DNA from 2 places in the Shewanella sp. ISS20 genome. Region 1 is predicted to be linked to the other one. Evidence: predicted binding sites of a transcription regulator. Region 1 holds the regulator's gene; the other holds the start of a gene.
The links. Region 1 encodes sigma-54, which starts transcription at its own class of promoters, with help from an activator protein. Its sites were predicted from a motif close to GTTGGCACGNNNNTNGNNT; they were not measured.
Positions count from the first base shown of each region.

Region 2: a site for sigma-54 is predicted at 2,930-2,948, ahead of flgF (flagellar basal-body rod protein FlgF). Genes of this name have one in related genera too.

Region 1 covers NZ_JAWRZK010000001.1:3,437,036-3,445,599, reverse strand. The annotation lists gene kdsC (3-deoxy-manno-octulosonate-8-phosphatase KdsC) at 1-540, shown strand, start outside; gene lptC (LPS export ABC transporter periplasmic protein LptC) at 537-1,097, shown strand; gene lptA (lipopolysaccharide transport periplasmic protein LptA) at 1,084-1,668, shown strand; gene lptB (LPS export ABC transporter ATP-binding protein) at 1,668-2,399, shown strand; gene AC1HDP_RS15615 (RNA polymerase factor sigma-54) at 2,505-4,073, shown strand; gene hpf (ribosome hibernation promoting factor) at 4,102-4,389, shown strand; gene ptsN (PTS IIA-like nitrogen regulatory protein PtsN) at 4,392-4,835, shown strand; gene rapZ (RNase adapter RapZ) at 4,832-5,686, shown strand; gene AC1HDP_RS15595 (HPr family phosphocarrier protein) at 5,673-5,948, shown strand; gene mgtE (magnesium transporter) at 6,035-7,408, shown strand; gene AC1HDP_RS15585 (YiaD family glycine zipper/OmpA-like lipoprotein) at 7,588-8,244, opposite strand; gene AC1HDP_RS15580 (FIST signal transduction protein) at 8,401-8,564, shown strand, end outside.
Region 2 covers NZ_JAWRZK010000001.1:1,632,685-1,641,248, forward strand. The annotation lists gene AC1HDP_RS07420 (flagellar basal body P-ring protein FlgI) at 1-646, opposite strand, end outside; gene flgH (flagellar basal body L-ring protein FlgH) at 657-1,331, opposite strand; gene flgG (flagellar basal-body rod protein FlgG) at 1,341-2,129, opposite strand; gene flgF (flagellar basal-body rod protein FlgF) at 2,141-2,884, opposite strand; gene flgE (flagellar hook protein FlgE) at 3,166-4,527, opposite strand; gene AC1HDP_RS07445 (flagellar hook assembly protein FlgD) at 4,580-5,347, opposite strand; gene flgC (flagellar basal body rod protein FlgC) at 5,361-5,777, opposite strand; gene flgB (flagellar basal body rod protein FlgB) at 5,780-6,190, opposite strand; gene AC1HDP_RS07460 (CheR family methyltransferase) at 6,339-7,169, opposite strand; gene AC1HDP_RS07465 (chemotaxis protein CheV) at 7,227-8,147, opposite strand; gene flgA (flagellar basal body P-ring formation chaperone FlgA) at 8,338-8,564, shown strand, end outside.

The sequences.
Region 1 (8,564 bases):
ACATTTTATGGCCCAGTCGCCCAAGCGATTTGGGATAAAGCCAGTGCGGTCAAATTACTCATTTGTGATGTCGATGGTGTATTTTCTGATGGTCGTATTTATCTTGGCAATCAAGGCGAAGAGTTAAAAGCCTTTCATACTCGCGATGGCTTTGGCATCAAATCGCTATTTTCTGTTGGCATTCAAGTCGCTATCATTACCGGCAGAAAATCCAACTTAGTCGCACAGCGCATGTCAGCCCTAGGGGTTGAGCATATTTATCAAGGCGTTGATGATAAACAGCAACCCTTTACTGAACTCTTAGCTAAGTTAGCCTTAGATCCAAGCCAAGTGGCTTATATTGGCGATGATGTGGTTGATTTACCTGTGATGCAGCACGTAGGTTTGTCGGTATGTGTTGCCGATGGCCATCCATTTGTTAAGCAGCAAGCCGATTGGGTGACCCACATTAATGGTGGCCATGGCGCAGTGCGAGAACTCACAGATTTATTGTTACTCAGCCAAAATAAATTTCATTTATCCCATGGGATGAGCGTATGAATCGGGTCACTCTGGCCATAGTCTTATTCTTTAGCGCGGCGTTAATCCTGTATTGGCAAGTTCAAGTAAAAAAATCGGCTCAAGAATTACATACATCGCAAACGCAAGAGCAACCCGATTTTGTGGCCGACAATCTTAAAAGTGTCGAATTTAACCCAGATGGTACTGTGAGCAGTCGCGTAAGCGCGCTGCATATGGAACACTTTAATCAGACTCAGACTACGTTTTTTACTGAGCCTGTGTATCAGTTGTACCCAGAAAATAGTGATGACCAATGGCAATTGCATGCCAAACAGGGCAGCTTAGATAAGCTTACGGGTAAAGTAATATTAGAGAATGATGTTATTATTGAAGCTCTTGCTCCTAATGAACCCATTCAAACGCTGACAACCAGCTATTTGGAGCTAAACCTGAATACTATGATTATGACCTCAGATAGGGACATAAATATTCAAGGCACAGGTTTCACTGTAAAAGGCAAAGGCCTCTACGCTGACTTAAATACCCAAACTATTGAGCTTAAAAGCCAGATAGAAGGAACATATGAACCTAAGTAAATCAATCGCTACCCTTATCTTTTGCGGTTTAAGTTTTAGCGCTACGGCTATCAATGATTCACTCAATCAAGAAGTGAAAATTGATGCCGCGCGTCAGTTTGCCGACATCAAGAATAAGCAAGTCATCTATTATGGCCCAGTGGTAGTGACTCAAGGCAGCATTAAGATCCATGCCAAAGAATTAAACGCCAGCAGTAATCCAGATGGCATGACAGTATTAGTGGCGCACGGCACGCCAGCCACTTACTCGCAAATTCTTGAAAATAACCTGCGCGCGACCGCTAGCGCCAATGAAATTCAATACAACATGAGTAAGCGCATTATGACCTTAATTGGCAATGCTACCATTGAGCAAGCAGGCAGTAAGGTTAGTGCCGAAAAAATCGTTTATAACATTGAAAAACAACAATTAATGGCTGAAGGTGATAAGCAAAAAGACGAGCGAGTCATTACTATCATCAAACCAGAAAGCTTTAGAGATGACTTGCCAAGCAAAGACGATGGCAAGTTTAAACTACTAAAAACTAGCCAGTCGGTCGACTCAAAGAATAACGAGGGGCAATCTCAATAATGACAAGCTTGACTCTTAGGGCTGAGCATCTCGCCAAAAGTTATAAAAGCCGACAGGTAGTTAAAGATGTGAGCTTAACCGTCAAAACCGGCCAAATTGTCGGCTTATTAGGCCCTAACGGTGCTGGCAAAACCACCACCTTTTATATGGTGGTCGGGCTGGTAAAAAGTGATAAAGGCCATATTTTCATTAATGATGAAGATTTGACGCAAGACCCTATGCATTTACGAGCACGTAAAGGCATAGGTTACTTGCCGCAAGAAGCCAGCATTTTTAGAAAACTAACCGTCTATCAAAATATTATGGCGGTGCTGCAAACCCGTAAAGAGCTCAATAGCGATGAGCGTGAAGCGCAGCTAGAGCATTTACTGGAAGAGTTTCATATTACCCATATTCGCGATTCGCAAGGTATGTCGTTATCGGGTGGTGAACGGCGTCGGGTTGAAATTGCTAGAGCATTAGCCGCCAATCCTAAGTTTATTCTGCTCGATGAGCCATTTGCAGGGGTTGATCCCATTTCAGTGATCGACATTAAAAAGATCATTGAACAACTCAAAAGCCGCGGGCTTGGGGTGTTAATCACTGACCATAACGTCCGTGAAACCTTAGACGTCTGTGAGCATGCCTATATTGTTAGTCATGGTGAATTGATTGCAGAAGGTACCCCCGCTGAAATATTAGATAACCAGCAAGTGCGCGCAGTGTACTTAGGTGAACAATTCAGGCTATAGTTAACTTTAACAAGGCGATCAGTAAGGTCGTCTTTTACTTTGTGATATACGCTTATTATTCAGTGTTTTCCATCACAACTCTCATAAGTAGGGATAGCGGTAATTATGAAAGCGTCACTCCAGCTTAGACTGGGTCAGCAACTTACCATGACTCCGCAATTGCAGCAGGCCATTCGTCTGCTGCAATTATCATCCATGGAACTCCAGCAGGAAATTCAGCAAGCGCTGGAGTCTAATCCGCTATTAGAATTGGATGAAGAGCAATATGATCCCATCCAAGCCGCGACGGAAGGCAACGAGTTTGATGTCACTCACGTTAAGAGTCAGGACAAAGAACTAGAAACCAATGACAACAATACAGCAGACAGCAGCGACATGAGTTATGAAGCTGATGCCGTTGAAGCTGACTCCTATGAAGTCGATATGGAGCGCGATAGCTCAAGTGTCGATACTAGTGATGCCCTCACCCAAGAAACTATGCCAGAAGAGCTGCCTTTTGATAGCAGTTGGGATGAAGTGTTTACCGCAACTAGTAACACAGGCTCTGGTAATCTGCGCGATGATGACATGCCGTTTCAAGGTGAAACCTGCGAAGGCTTGTATGAGCATTTAGAATGGCAAAAGAATCTGACTCCGTTTAGCGATACCGATCGCGCCATTGCAACCACTATTATTGAAGCGATTGATGAACGCGGTTATCTCACCTTATCGACTGCTGAAATTCTGGATGCCATTAGTGATGATGACGATATAGAGCTTGATGAAGTGGAAGCGGTTCTTAAACGGATTCAGCATTTTGATCCCATAGGTGTCGGCGCCCGAGATTTGCGCGAATGTTTACTTATTCAGCTGTCGCATTTTAATGAAAACACACCATATTTAGCGGAAGCTAGACTGCTGATTGATGAACATTTGGATGTCTTAGCCGCCAAAGATTTTCGTTTATTAATGCGAAAAACTCGGCTCAAAGAAGATGATGTCAAATATGCGCTGCAACTGATCCAGACCTTAAATCCGCGCCCCGGCTCGTTAATTACGCCAAATAGCGATGAGTACGTGATCCCTGATGTATCGGTCAGCAAAAAAAATGGTCGTTGGGTTGTAGAGCTCAATCCCGATAATATGCCTAAACTGAATGTGAACCAGCATTATGCCGCCATGGCTCGCAGCAGTCGCAATCAAGCCGATAGTCAGTTTATTCGCGGCCACTTGCAAGAAGCCAAATGGTTTATTAAAAGTTTAGAGAGTCGCAATGATACGCTTCTAAAGGTGGCGACTTGCATAGTTGAGTTCCAGCAAGGTTTCTTTGAGTTTGGTGAAGAAGCGATGAAACCTATGGTTCTTAATGATATAGCTGAAGCCGTTGAAATGCATGAATCGACGATTTCACGGGTAACGACTCAAAAATATATGCATACCCCTAAGGGAATTTTTGAATTAAAGTACTTTTTCTCTAGCCATGTAGGCACGGATGACGGCGGAGAATGCTCCTCTACAGCAATTAGAGCCTTTATCAAGAAGCTAGTCGCTGCAGAAAACCAAAAGAAACCACTGAGTGACAGTAAAATGGCTCAGCTTTTGGCAGAACAGGGAATTAACGTTGCACGGCGCACCATAGCCAAATATCGAGAAGCTATGTTGATCCCACCGTCCAATCAGCGTAAAAGTTTATAACCCACCATCTCACTGGAGGCAGGCATCTATGCAAATTAATCTGACAGGGCACCACGTAGAAGTAACCGATTCGTTACGCGAGTATGTTGAAAACAAGTTCACAAAGCTTGAACGTCATTTTGAACAGATCAATAATGTGCATGTTGTTTTAAATGTTGAAAAAAATCAGCAGATTGCTGAAGCCAAGCTACTAGTGAGTGGTGGTGAAATATTCGCTACCTCCGAACATCAAGATATGTACGCCGCGATTGACGCCCTGATAGATAAGTTGGACCGTCAAGTCATTAAACACAAAGAGAAATTAATAAAACATTAACGATGGAACTCAGTACCATCCTGCGACCAGAGTGCACTACCTGTGCCACTCCGGGCAGTAAGAAAAAGGGGCTTGAGCTTGTCAGTGATCTAGTGGCAGCTCAATACCCCAACCTATCTTCCCAAGAAATTTTTGAGAGCCTATTAGCTCGCGAGAAGAAAGGTAGCACAGGCATAGGCAATGGCATTGCTATCCCTCATGGTCGCCTTGATGCAATCAGCGAGCCCATAGGAGTGCTTATTAAATGCTTAACTCCTATATCGTTTGATGCCATCGACAAGCAACCAGTAGATATCATATTTGCTTTATTAGTGCCGAGCGATGAATGTCAGCAGCACTTGACGACCTTAGCGGCAATAGCCGAAAAACTGAGTGATAAGCAAGTTCTCAAGCAAATTCGTAAGACCGAAGATGAAACTCAACTCTATCAGGTGATCACAGCATGAAACTGGTTATAGTCTCTGGCCGCAGTGGCTCAGGGAAATCCGTCGCCCTGCGAGTATTAGAAGATCTTGGTTATTATTGTGTCGATAATTTACCTTTATCCCTAATCGGTAGTTTGCTGAGCGAATTGCAAGTAAGTAACGATAAAATCGCCATCAGTGTCGATGTACGTAATTTACCTGAACAAGAAAAACTGCTTGAGCAAGAGCTGCGTAAACTGCCTAATAGTACTGTTATTAAAAGCATGTTTTTAAACTCTAGCGATCAAGTACTTCTTAAGCGCTACAGTGAAACCCGCCGCCTGCATCCTTTATCTAAATCCCAAAGTTCACTCGGTGATGCGATTAAACGTGAAGGCGAATTGCTCGCTCCTCTGTCCAAAATAATGGACCATTTCATCGATACCTCGAACTTAACCATTTATGAGTTAAGCGATAAGGTGCGGGAAATTTTGCTCGGCCGCGTTGAAAAAGAGCTAGTCATCACCTTTGAATCCTTCGGTTTTAAGCATGGCATGCCAACCGAAGCCGATTTTATGTTTGACGTGCGTTTTTTGCCAAACCCCCATTGGGAGCAAGAACTTAGACCGCTTACCGGGCTTGATGCGCCAGTGCAAGAGTTCTTAGGCCGCCAAGTGCAAGTCAATAAGTTCATCTGGCAAATTGAAAGCTTACTGGGTACTTGGTTGCCACAATTAGAACGCAATAACAGAAGTTACCTAACTATTGCGATTGGTTGTACCGGTGGTCAGCACAGATCGGTTTATGTTGCCGATCAACTCGCAAAACGTTTTGCTAACGGTAAGCACACAGTGCAATCGCGCCATCGAGAGCTTAATAATGCCAGTGCTTGAGCGCCAAGTAACTCTATGTAATAAGCTTGGATTACATGCCCGCCCAGCCACTAAACTTGCGTTATTGGCCAGTGAATATCAGGCTAATATCACCTTAATTCAAGGTGATAAACAAGCCTCGGCCGCAAGTGTCTTGGGGTTATTAATGCTGGGCTCAGGCCCTGGAAAAACCATACTTATCCGCGCCGAAGGCGAAGAAGCACAAGCGGCCATGGATGCAATTTGCAATCTAATCAACGCCCGATTTGATGAGAATGAGTAAACCCGGCGCTAAAAGCCGCTGAATTGGGCGTGTTCATTTAGCTAGGCTAAGAGTATGATATGCGCCTGCCAAAAAGGGAGGGATGCATGCCAGTCGAAGCACTCAATAATGATCATACTCAGTTACTCCTAGATCAACTGTCACACGCCCTTGGTAGTGGGACGTTTGTCCATGTACGCGATATGCTCAGCAACATGGCCGCTCAAGACATAGCGCATATTATGGAGTCATCGACTCCTCAAACTAGGCGAGTGCTATGGCAGCTTATCGATCATGATCAAGCCGGTGAAATTCTTGAAGAACTTCCTGAAGATTTAAAAGATCATCTAATTAAACAAATGTCCCCAGAAGGCGTTGCTAAGGCAACCGCTGGCATGGACACAGACGATCTCGCCTATATTTTACGCAGCTTACCCGATGCCTTGTACCAAAAAGTACTGCTGTCTATGAGCACCCAAGATAGGGCTAGGGTTGAACAAGCCCTGTCTTATCCTGAAGATACTGCTGGTAGTATCATGAATACCGATACTGTGACTTTAAGACCGGATGTCACTATTGATGTGATTCTGCGTTATCTGCGCCTACGCGGCCGCCTGCCAGATGCGACCGATACTTTATATGTGGTAGATAAGCGCGACCGTTTACTCGGTGGCATTCGTATCACCGACTTACTAGTGTCAAACCCTACCACTTCAGTGCGCGATATAATGATCCCTGATATGGAAGGCATTCCTGTCACTATGTCAGATACTGAGATTTCGCAGTTATTTGAACGCCATGATTGGTTATCTGCGCCAGTGATTGATGCTGAAGGTCATCTATTAGGCCGGATCACCATCGATGATGTGGTCGATATTATTCGTGAAGATGCCGAGCACTCCATGATGGGTATGGCCGGTATGGACGATGATGAAGATACCTTTGGCCCTGTGCTCAAAAGTACTTTAAAGCGTTCTTTGTGGCTGACCATGAACCTGTTTGCGGCCTTACTTGCCGCCTCTGTCAGTAACATGTTTGAAGGCACCATTGAAAAATTTGCCACAATCGCGGTATTAATGACAATTGTCCCAAGCATGGGCGGCGTGGCGGGTAATCAAACCTTAGCCTTAGTTATCCGCGGTATTGCCCTTGGGCAAGTGGGTCAAAGTAACTCACGTTGGTTAATAGGCAAGGAACTTGCCATTGGTTTCCTCAATGGTGTCTTATGGGCTTGCTTAGTCTTTGTCGCCGTGTGGATGTGGAAGGGCGATATGGCCCTTGGCATGCTAATAGGCGGCGCTATGCTTATCAATATGACAGTTGCAGGCCTTGCCGGCGCGGCCATTCCTTTAATGTTGAAACGCTTAAACATTGATCCCGCATTAGCTGGCGGCATGGTGCTCACCACAGTTACTGATGTAATAGGTTTATTTGCCTTCTTAGGACTGGCGACTCTGTTTTTGATGAATCACAGCATCTAGACAAATAGCCTCTAAACCGTCATTTCAACATCAGCCGCTGCCAAAAGCGCTGCGACTAAATAAACAAGGACCCGTCGGGTCCTTGTTTATTTTACTAACTTATTGAGCTTAGCTAGCTCATGCACTCAGATCATTCATGCACTTAGATTATTCATGCAATGAATGGCCGAATAAGTTAATTACTTAATTGGCGTCAGCACAATTTCAACCCGGCGGTTTTGCGCTTGACCAGCCTTAGTGCTATTGCTCGCAATCGGGTTAGCTTCACCCATGCCTGAAGCGCCGAGACGCTGGGGCTTAATGCCTTGCTGCATCAAATAATTACTCACCTCAGATGCGCGCACCTGCGATAAACGCAAATTGTAACTATCTGAACCTGTGCTATCGGTATAACCCAACACATTTAAGCGAGTTTTTGGATATTCGTTGGCAACTAATGCCACTGAATTTAACACGCCCATAGCCGCAGGATTGAGGTTAGTTTGATCCACCCCAAAGGTCACTTCATTAGGCATATTCAAAATGATGTTATCACCATCACGAGTCACGCTCACGCCTGTGGCCTGTAATTGCTGACGCAATTTGGTTTCCTGCACGTCCATATAATAACCAATGCCGCCGCCCAAAGCCGCGCCTGAGGCTGCGCCAATTAACGCGCCTTTACCGCGATCATTTTTACTTGATGAAGCCACACCAATAGCAACACCCGCAAGCGCGCCAATAATAGCGCCATTGGTTGCTTTCGCAGATTGCTGTTCATTCGTATACGGATTGACAGTACTGCAACCACTCATAGCAACACAAAACAGCGGAGCTATTATCCAATTTTTATTCATTCATTTATTTCCTACAGCTAAAAAATGGTCACCATAATAACTGGCCAAAACATAATCGCAAGCATCCCTTGATTAACTGCCCACCACACTACAAATATTGACTACACTTAATTCAATTGATTTATGGACTTAATTAGTTTCGTCAAGGATGCGGCTATGCAAACCCAACAGTTACGCTTTAGCAATGGCTACTGGGATCAAGCCATCAGCTTAGATACCTCAAAGCCGCAGCAGATATTAGTACTCTTATTTGGCAATCTACCCCTATATCAAGAAGCCATAACTAGCCTGCAACAACAACTTCCCCTAGCCTTCTATAT
Region 2 (8,564 bases), 1.8 Mb from region 1:
AGCGCTTAGCGGTGGTGAAATCTGGGCGGCGCAAATTAAAGGTGAGATAATCGCCGCTGGAAAATGGCGTTTCGACGGTGCGCTCGACTGTGGCGCCATTAGGAATGCGGCCAACGGTTGGGGTATTTTGAATCACCTTAGAGCCATCTAAGCCTTCGGCGCTAAAACCACTGACCACTAAACTGCCTTGAGCTATGGCATAGACATTACCATCCACCCCTTTCAAAAAGGTTTGCAGCAAGGTGCCACCGCGTAAACTTTTGGCTTCACCGACGCTTGAGACTGTAATGTCCATGGTTTGGCCGGGCTTAATAAAGGCCGGCATTTCGGCGCTCACAGCAACCACGGCCACGTTTTTAATTTTAGGGCGGGCATTATCGGGTAAATTAATGCCGAAGTTTTTAAGCATTGTTTTAAAGGTTTGTTCGGTGTAACTAGTTTTTTCACCCGTCCCAGGTAAACCAACCACCAGCCCATAGCCTATGAGTTGGTTAGAGCGCACCCCTTGAATATTGGCAATATCCTTAATGCGCTCGGCATGAACAGGTAGCGCCACCGAAACGAGTGAAAAACTTAATAAGCCTAAGCTTAAAACTCGTAAGCTGAATGATGTGAGATTGGTAACACACTGCGACAGACTGTTCATGATGCATTCCTTAGAAAGGCCACCAGCTACTCATAAAGAAACTGCTTAACCAGCCAACCTTTTGCGCTTCCGCAAAGGTGCCGGTACCACTGTATTGAATTCTGGCATTGGCCACACGATTAGAGGCTATGGTGTTATCTGGGCTGATATCTTGCGGGCGCACTATGCCGGTAACGCGAATGAACTCATCACCATTATTAATACTGATCCATTTTTCGCCGCGGATGACTAAATAGCCATTGCTCAGCACTTGCATCACGTTGGCAGAAATGTTCCCCGATAAACTGTTACTTTGATCGGCCGCCGATTCCCTACTAGTGTTAAAACTATCGTTATAAGCTAAATCAAGAGGTTTACCATTAATGGTGACATTGCCCCCCATGACTTTCAGCGGGTCGATACTCAAATCTGAGCTCTTACTAATCTCGTTATTGGCACTCTTTTTGGCCTGAGTCGATTCAGCCAACACCACAGTAATGATGTCACCGACTCTAAGGGCGCGAATATCAGAGAACAGGCTGTTGGCCTGACTCTCTTGATAAATAGAGCCTGTGGCCACTACTTTAGTCGGCGCCGATTCAGGATAGACAGGGGCGTAAAATGGGTCATCGGCAATGGGTTTATCACCGGTGGCGGCGCATCCGGTAACAACCAAGATGGCTAGGATAGATAATGAGCTGCGCATCAGCCTACCTCACAGATTTTGAGTCACGTAATTAAGCATTTGATCAACCGCCGAAATCACCTTGGAGTTCATCTCATAAATCCGCTGACTCTCAATTAAATTAACTAACTCTTCGGTGACATTGACGTTTGAGGTTTCAAGTGCCCCTTGGCGTATGATACCTAAACCATCTAACGAGGCCGTGCCTTGAATAGGTGTACCGCTGGCCCCAGTTTCTAGATACATGTTCTGTCCTATTGGGTCGAGGCCGGATGGGTTAATAAAGTCTGAAACACTAAACTGGCCTACCACCTGATTTTCAGCATTACCAGGGGTTTTAACTGACACTTCGCCTTCAGCAGAGACAGTAATAGATAAGGCATCATCCGGAATTGTGATCGGGGGTTGCAGGACATAACCAGAACCTGGGGTCACTATTTGGCCATTTTCATCCAAGTTAAATTGACCATTGCGGGTATAAGCTGTGGTGCCATCTGGCAGAGCAACTTCAAAAAAACCAGGGCCTTCAATCATCATGTCCAAAGAATTATCTGTGGTGAGCATATTGCCTTGGGTAAACTCTTTTTGAGTGGCCACCACTTTAGTCCCCGCACCTATGCTTAAGCCGTTGGGCAACTTAGTATTGGCCGCACTAATGCCGCCCGGTTGATTGACGGTTTGATACAAGAGATCTTCAAATACGGCGCGGCTTTTCTTGTAACCTATGGTGCTAGCGTTAGCGACATTGTTAGAAATAGTGGCAATATCGGTTTGCTGAGCATCAAGCCCGGTCTTACTAATCCATAGTGCTGGATGCATATCCTCTACTCCTAACTAATGCGCATTAATGCGGTGGAGGCGCGATTGATTTCTTCGCCGGTTTTCATCATTTTTACCTGCATTTCAAATTGACGTTGCAAGTCGATAAGCGACACCATTTCATGGACGGCATTGACATTACTGCCTTCAACGGCGCCCGCTTGAACTAACACGGCTTCATCCACAGGCGCTATTTCGCCCGACATTTGCCGAAATAAGCCATCTTCACCGCGCATCAGATTTTTCTCATCCGGGTTAACTAACTTAAGGCGCCCGACTTCTTCGATTACATTGGCCGCCGCCCCTTGAGGTCTGACAGAAATCGTGCCATCGGTGGCAATTTGGACTTTTTCTATGGGGATGGGCAGTACAATCGGCCCGCCATCGCCCATGACAGGATTACCGCGATCATTACGCAGTAAACCAGATTCATCGATTTGTAAGCTGGCAGAACGGGTATAAGCTTCACTGCCGTCAGCCGCTTGCACCGCAAACCAGCCCTTATCCTTGATAGCGACATCTAAATCACGGCCGGTAGTGCGAATGCTGCCTGGGGTAAAATCGGCGGCAGGATTTTCTGTCATGGCAAACACCCGAGTTGGCAAGCCATGGCCAAAGGCTTGCATTGAGCGCGCTTGCTCGATATCGGCTTTAAAACCGTCGGTATTGGCGTTGGCTAGGTTGTTAGCGCGAATGGCCAACGAATGCATATTCTGCTTGGCTCCACTCATGGCGATATAAATGAACTTATCCATGCTGCTCCGTCAATCTTTCTACTGGCGTCTGAATACAGGATAAGAAAGCAAGCTCTGTGCCATCTATCCCCTGCGTCGCCTTTAGCGTTGCAATGGCAACTAAGCATGGGTTGTCACTTAAGCTTGCTGGCAGATTGGGGTTGTAACTGGATTGACGTAGGTGTTTAAGGGGCGGCTGAGGGGTGAGGGCTAACTGATTGGAACCATCAGCAAGAAGTGCAATGCGCGGCCTAATAAGGCGCGCGCATTGCTACTAACTATTATTAACTAACCATTGTTAGTTAACGTATCTGCAATACGGTTTGCTGCAAGGTGTTATTCACTTCAAGGGTGCGCGAGTTAGCCTGGAAGTTTCGCTGCGCCGAGATTAAATCCACTAATTCAGTGGTTAAATCTACGTTGGATTGCTCAAGCGCCGATGAGCGAATATCGCCAAAGGTGCCAGATTTAGCCTCCCCAGCTAACGCCGGGCCTGAGTCTAAACTTGCCTTCCACGAAGTATTGCCAGCTTGAGTTAAGCCTTGCTCATTAGCAAAGCGTGCCAACGCTACCCGAGCTAACGGCACAGTCGAGCCGTTAGAGTAACTGGCTGTCACTAGGCCATCGCTGCCCACTTCAACGTTAGTTAAGCGGCCAACGGTAGTACCGTCTTGCGTCAACTCAGTTACTTCAAAGGGTGAGGCAAATTGAGTCGGACTATTAAATTTAACTGTTAACGCTTGAGTGCCATCGGCACCAGCACCCAGTACGCCAGCGCCATTGACGCCCAGCTCTTCGGTGGTAATAGTGACTGGAGAGCTGCCGGTGTACACACCAGTATCATTAAATTTAACTACCGCGCCTTTCCAACCGCCCGCGTTAGTTGCCGACGCTGCCGTATCAGGCGTGCCGTCGGCATCGGTATCCGTTTGATAGGTGCCAGCGGCGCCAGAGACATCTACTTGCAGGCCATCTACCGCATAAAAGGCTACCCAGTTACTTTCGCCGGTATAGGCGCCATTTTCTGGTCGCACAAAATAACTGGTCATAATGTGTGGCTCCCCCAGTGAGTCATAAAAAGTCACTGAGGTAGAGTTATTAAAAGTATCAGGATCGTTTGGGTCAAATAGCGATGGTTTTTTAACATCTTCGCCCGCGTTCAAATTCATCTGTATGCCGACTTCCGCCGTTTTTACTGGGCTACCGGCCGTATCTGGAATTTTCACTTGCGCTGTGGTGGTTAAGCTTACTGAGGTTGAATTACCGTCTTTATCCACTGGAAACGCTTGCAAGAAATTACCGGCGGCATCGGTTAAATAATTACCTGAGTCAATTTTAAAGGCACCAGCGCGAGTATAAGCAAAGTCTTGGTTACCTAAGCCAGTTGACGTCACAAAAAAGCCGCCGCCACTAATGGCCATATCAAGGGCGTTACTGGTGAACTTTAAACTGCCTTGATGAAATTGCTGCGCCACTTGAGTGGTAGTCACGCCGCCACCGACCGCAGTTTTACCGCTAGAGAAAATCGAGTTGGCATAGACATCGGCAAACTCGGCGCGCGACTCTTTAAAACCTACGGTATTGACGTTTGCCACGTTGTTCGCTGTGGTATTAAGATCTTTCTGGGCGGCAGCGATACCACTAAGTGCAATATTAAATGACATAGTAAACCTCTACTTCAACTCGACTTGGCGGCAAGGCTTTGCCGCCGCGGCATTATTTGTTTTCAGCAACGGCAAGTACGTCACCGAGTTTGACTCCGCCGATTCCTTTAAGATTCAGAATGGCCCCCGTAGTTGCATTGCCCAGTGACACACTGGTCACATGGGCATAACTCGATACTGGTAATGCTTGTGACTTACCATCAAGCTTACCGCTCGCTTTAAACACATAATTGCCCGCAGCGACTAACTCGCCTTTGCTATTTTTGCCATCCCAACCGAAGTCGACATTACCACCCGCGCTGCCATCCACCGCAAAGGTAGTGATTAGCTGACCTTTTTGATCTTCAACCCGCACCATGATGTCTTTAATAGGTTGGGGGGTAGTGACTACCGCATTAACATTAGGATCTTCGGCGCTCACATGGGTGGTGGCTGATGGGATCAACACCTTTTGCCCAACTAAACCAGACGCTTGCAACGCTTGGCTGGACGTCATCACACTATTAAGCGTTACAATTTCAGCATTGAGCTTGGCAATGCCATCCACGGTTGAAAACGAGGCCATCTGCGCAATCATCTGATCATTACCCACAGGCTTAAATGGGTCTTGCATGGATAACTGTTGACTCAGCAAGGCAAAGAAATCCGCTTGTGTCAGTTCTTGGCCTTTAGGTTCAGGGGTCTTAGCATCTTCTGGTAAACGAATGCCGTCTAAAAACGGATTGGTCGTCACTGTCGTATTTTTGCTAATAGCCGAACCTAGGTTAGATTGGCTATTTGCCGGTAAGGGGCCGGTACCCAATGGATTAACCAGGTTCACGACTTACCTCCTATTATTTACCGATACGCAGTGTCTGCTGCAACATAGATTTGGCAGCATCTGCCACTTGCACATTCATTTGATACGAGCGCGAAGAGGAAATCATGTCCGCCATTTGCTCCATAACATTGACATTGGGCTTATAAATAAAGCCATCGGCGTCAGCCATAGGATGTGCGGGGGAATATTCCTTTTGCAGTAACTCATCACTTTCCACTATGCCCTTAACCACTACACCTTGGCCATGTTGCTGCTGATGACTCGCTTTGGCCATAGCGGCTTCAAATATCGGATAACGGGCGCGATAGGTTTTATCTTGGCTACTGGACACGGCATCGGCGTTGGCAATATTACTCGCCGTGGTATTCATCCGAATCGATTGCGCCGTCATGCCGCTACCTGAAACGTCAAAAATATTAAATAAGCTCATGATTAATTACCTTTTAATGCTTTTGTTAGGCCACTAAACTTACTGTCGAGAAATCCTAATGACATTTGATATTCCAGCGAGTTTTGCATAAACGCTGTTTGTTCATGCTGAATCTCCACGGTATTGCCATCCCCGGTGTCGGCTTGATTAGGATTGCGATACTTAAGTTCAGGAGCCAATTTAGATTGCAAATCAAAGTGGTTGTCATGGCTTTGGCTCATGGGCAGGCGCATAGTGGCAGTCGATTGTGTACCCATGGCCGCTTGCATCGCCATGGAAAAATCAACATCTCTGGCCTTATAGCCTGGAGTATCTGAGTTTGCTATGTTGCTAGCTATCACTTCAGCTCGCTGCGCGCGCACACCGATAGTGTACTGATGCACTCCTAATGCTTTATCGAAACTGATCGCCATAATCTTGCCTCCCGACTTTGTTAGCAAACATAAAGCAATTGATGTGCCAGAAAAGAAATGACGGCAGCAAATTTACTAAATCAATGGGTTAGCTGAGCTAAAAGCAAAAAACCACAGGATTAGCTGTGGTTTTTTGTCAAGTATGGGCTTAGCGTTTGCGGTAGAAGATCCCAGGATTGCAGCGCACCATGTCAAAATCATCACTAAGACCGGCCAACGACTCTGAAGCCCCTAAAAACAATATCCCTTTAGGGTTTAACGCGGCAGCAAATTGCCGCAAGATTTTAATCTTTGCCTCCGAGCCAAAATAAATTAACACATTGCGGCAAAAAATAACGTCAAACTTGCCCATAGAAGAATAACTGTCTAACAGGTTAAGCGGTTTAAAGGTCACTAGTTTGCGGACATTATCTTTCACTTTCATGCGGTTTTGATGTGGCAAAGGTTCGAAAAATTGGCGTTTATGTTCTTCAGTCAATCCTCGAGCCAGCGCTAAATGGTCGTATTCTGCCACGCCGCAGCGCTCAAGCATGGACGGCGAAATATCTGTGCCAACTATACTAGTGCCGTTTAACGTCCCAGGTCGGCGCTGTTGAAATTCCATCAAGGTCATAGCGAGCGAGTAAGGCTCTTGCCCAGAGGAACAAGCCGCCGACCAAATTTTTAGCGGCTTACCGAGCGCCGCATACTCAGGCAAAATCACCTCGGCCATTAACTCAAATGGGAATTTATCGCGAAACCATAAGGTTTCATTGGTCGTCATGGCATCAATGACATCGACGCGCAGCTGACGGTCGAGCGAGCCCATAGCCATTTTCACTAACAGTGACAAGGAGTCACAATTAAACTTTGCCATTAATGGGCTTAAACGACTACAGACTAAATATTGCTTGTTGTCCCCTAACACTATGCCACTTTGTTGTTCTAAAAATTGTGCAAACTGACGATATTCGTTATCAGTTAGAGTTTTGTTTGACAAAATAAACCCCTATTCATTCTCACAATACCTATCAAATAGTGCAGCTAGGCCGGCACGTCATAAGCAGAGGTGTTTATTCACCGCTTGCGCTAATTCATCTGGGTTGAATTTAGCAATAAAGTCATCTGCCCCGACTTTCTCAACCATAGCTTGGTTAAACACACCGCTTAACGAGGTGTGCAGCACTACCTTGATATGCTTAAGCTTAGGGTTATCACGAATTTCAGCGGTCAGGGTATAGCCATCCATTTCTGGCATTTCAATATCTGAAATAATTAACGGAATTTGCTTAGAAACATCATCGCAAGTTTCGGCCCGAGCTCTCAGCATATCGAGTGCTTCGCGGCCATCTTTGGCGGTATCAATTTCAAGTTGCAACGAATTAAGCGAGCGAATGATTTGCTTACGGGCCACAGCCGAATCATCGATAACCATGATGTGATAATTTTTATCGCGATCAATATTAAGTAAGTCGGCAGTTTCTTGACTAATTTCGGTTTTGACTGGGGATATTTGGTCGAGAATTTTTTCTACATCGAGAATTTCAACTAGTTCGCCTTCAATTTCAGTCACAGCGGTTAAATACGAAAAACGCCCCGTGCCATCAGGTGGCGGCAAAATGGCGCCCCAATTCATGTTAATAATACGTTCAACAGAATTGACTAAGAAGCCTTGAATACTGCGGTTGTATTCCGCAATGATGATGAAACAATTATCAACATTTTCAATGCGTTTCCCTCCAGTTGCCGCACTTAAATCAATCACAGAAATAGTTTGACCACGGATATGAGCCACACCACGCACTAATGGACTGAGCTTAGGCAGAGTCGTTAACGGCGGGCATTGCAGTACTTCTTTGACTTTGAAAACGTTGATACCGAATCTTTGTTTGCCACTGAGTTTAAATAGCAACAACTCTAATCGGTTTTGACCGACCAGCTGAGTACGCTGATTTACAGATTCAAGAATATTTGCCATATCATTGCCTTTGTTACTATTTGATTCCCTTCCTACTCGTAAAGAGTATAGGCACATAACTTGCTTTATTTACATTAGTTATAGCGCAGCGTCGAAACTATGACGCTAAAAACCTTAAAAAAATCATTAACCGTGAAATGACTGATTGAAGTATAGGTGCATTCTTGAAAAATAAGCCAGATTTGACACTATGACAACAAGCATATGGATAATTATCGCGTTAGCATTCAGTGTTAACCTCACCGCGGCGGCCAATAGTGACAGCGCCAACACGGCTGTGCGCCCAACGGCGGCAGACATTAAGCGACTGGCAACCGATGCCATTGCTACTAAGGTAGAACCTATTACTGGCGCGCAAATATCCATACAAGCCCACACACCTAACGCGCGGGTAAAATTGCCACTGTGCAGCGGCGC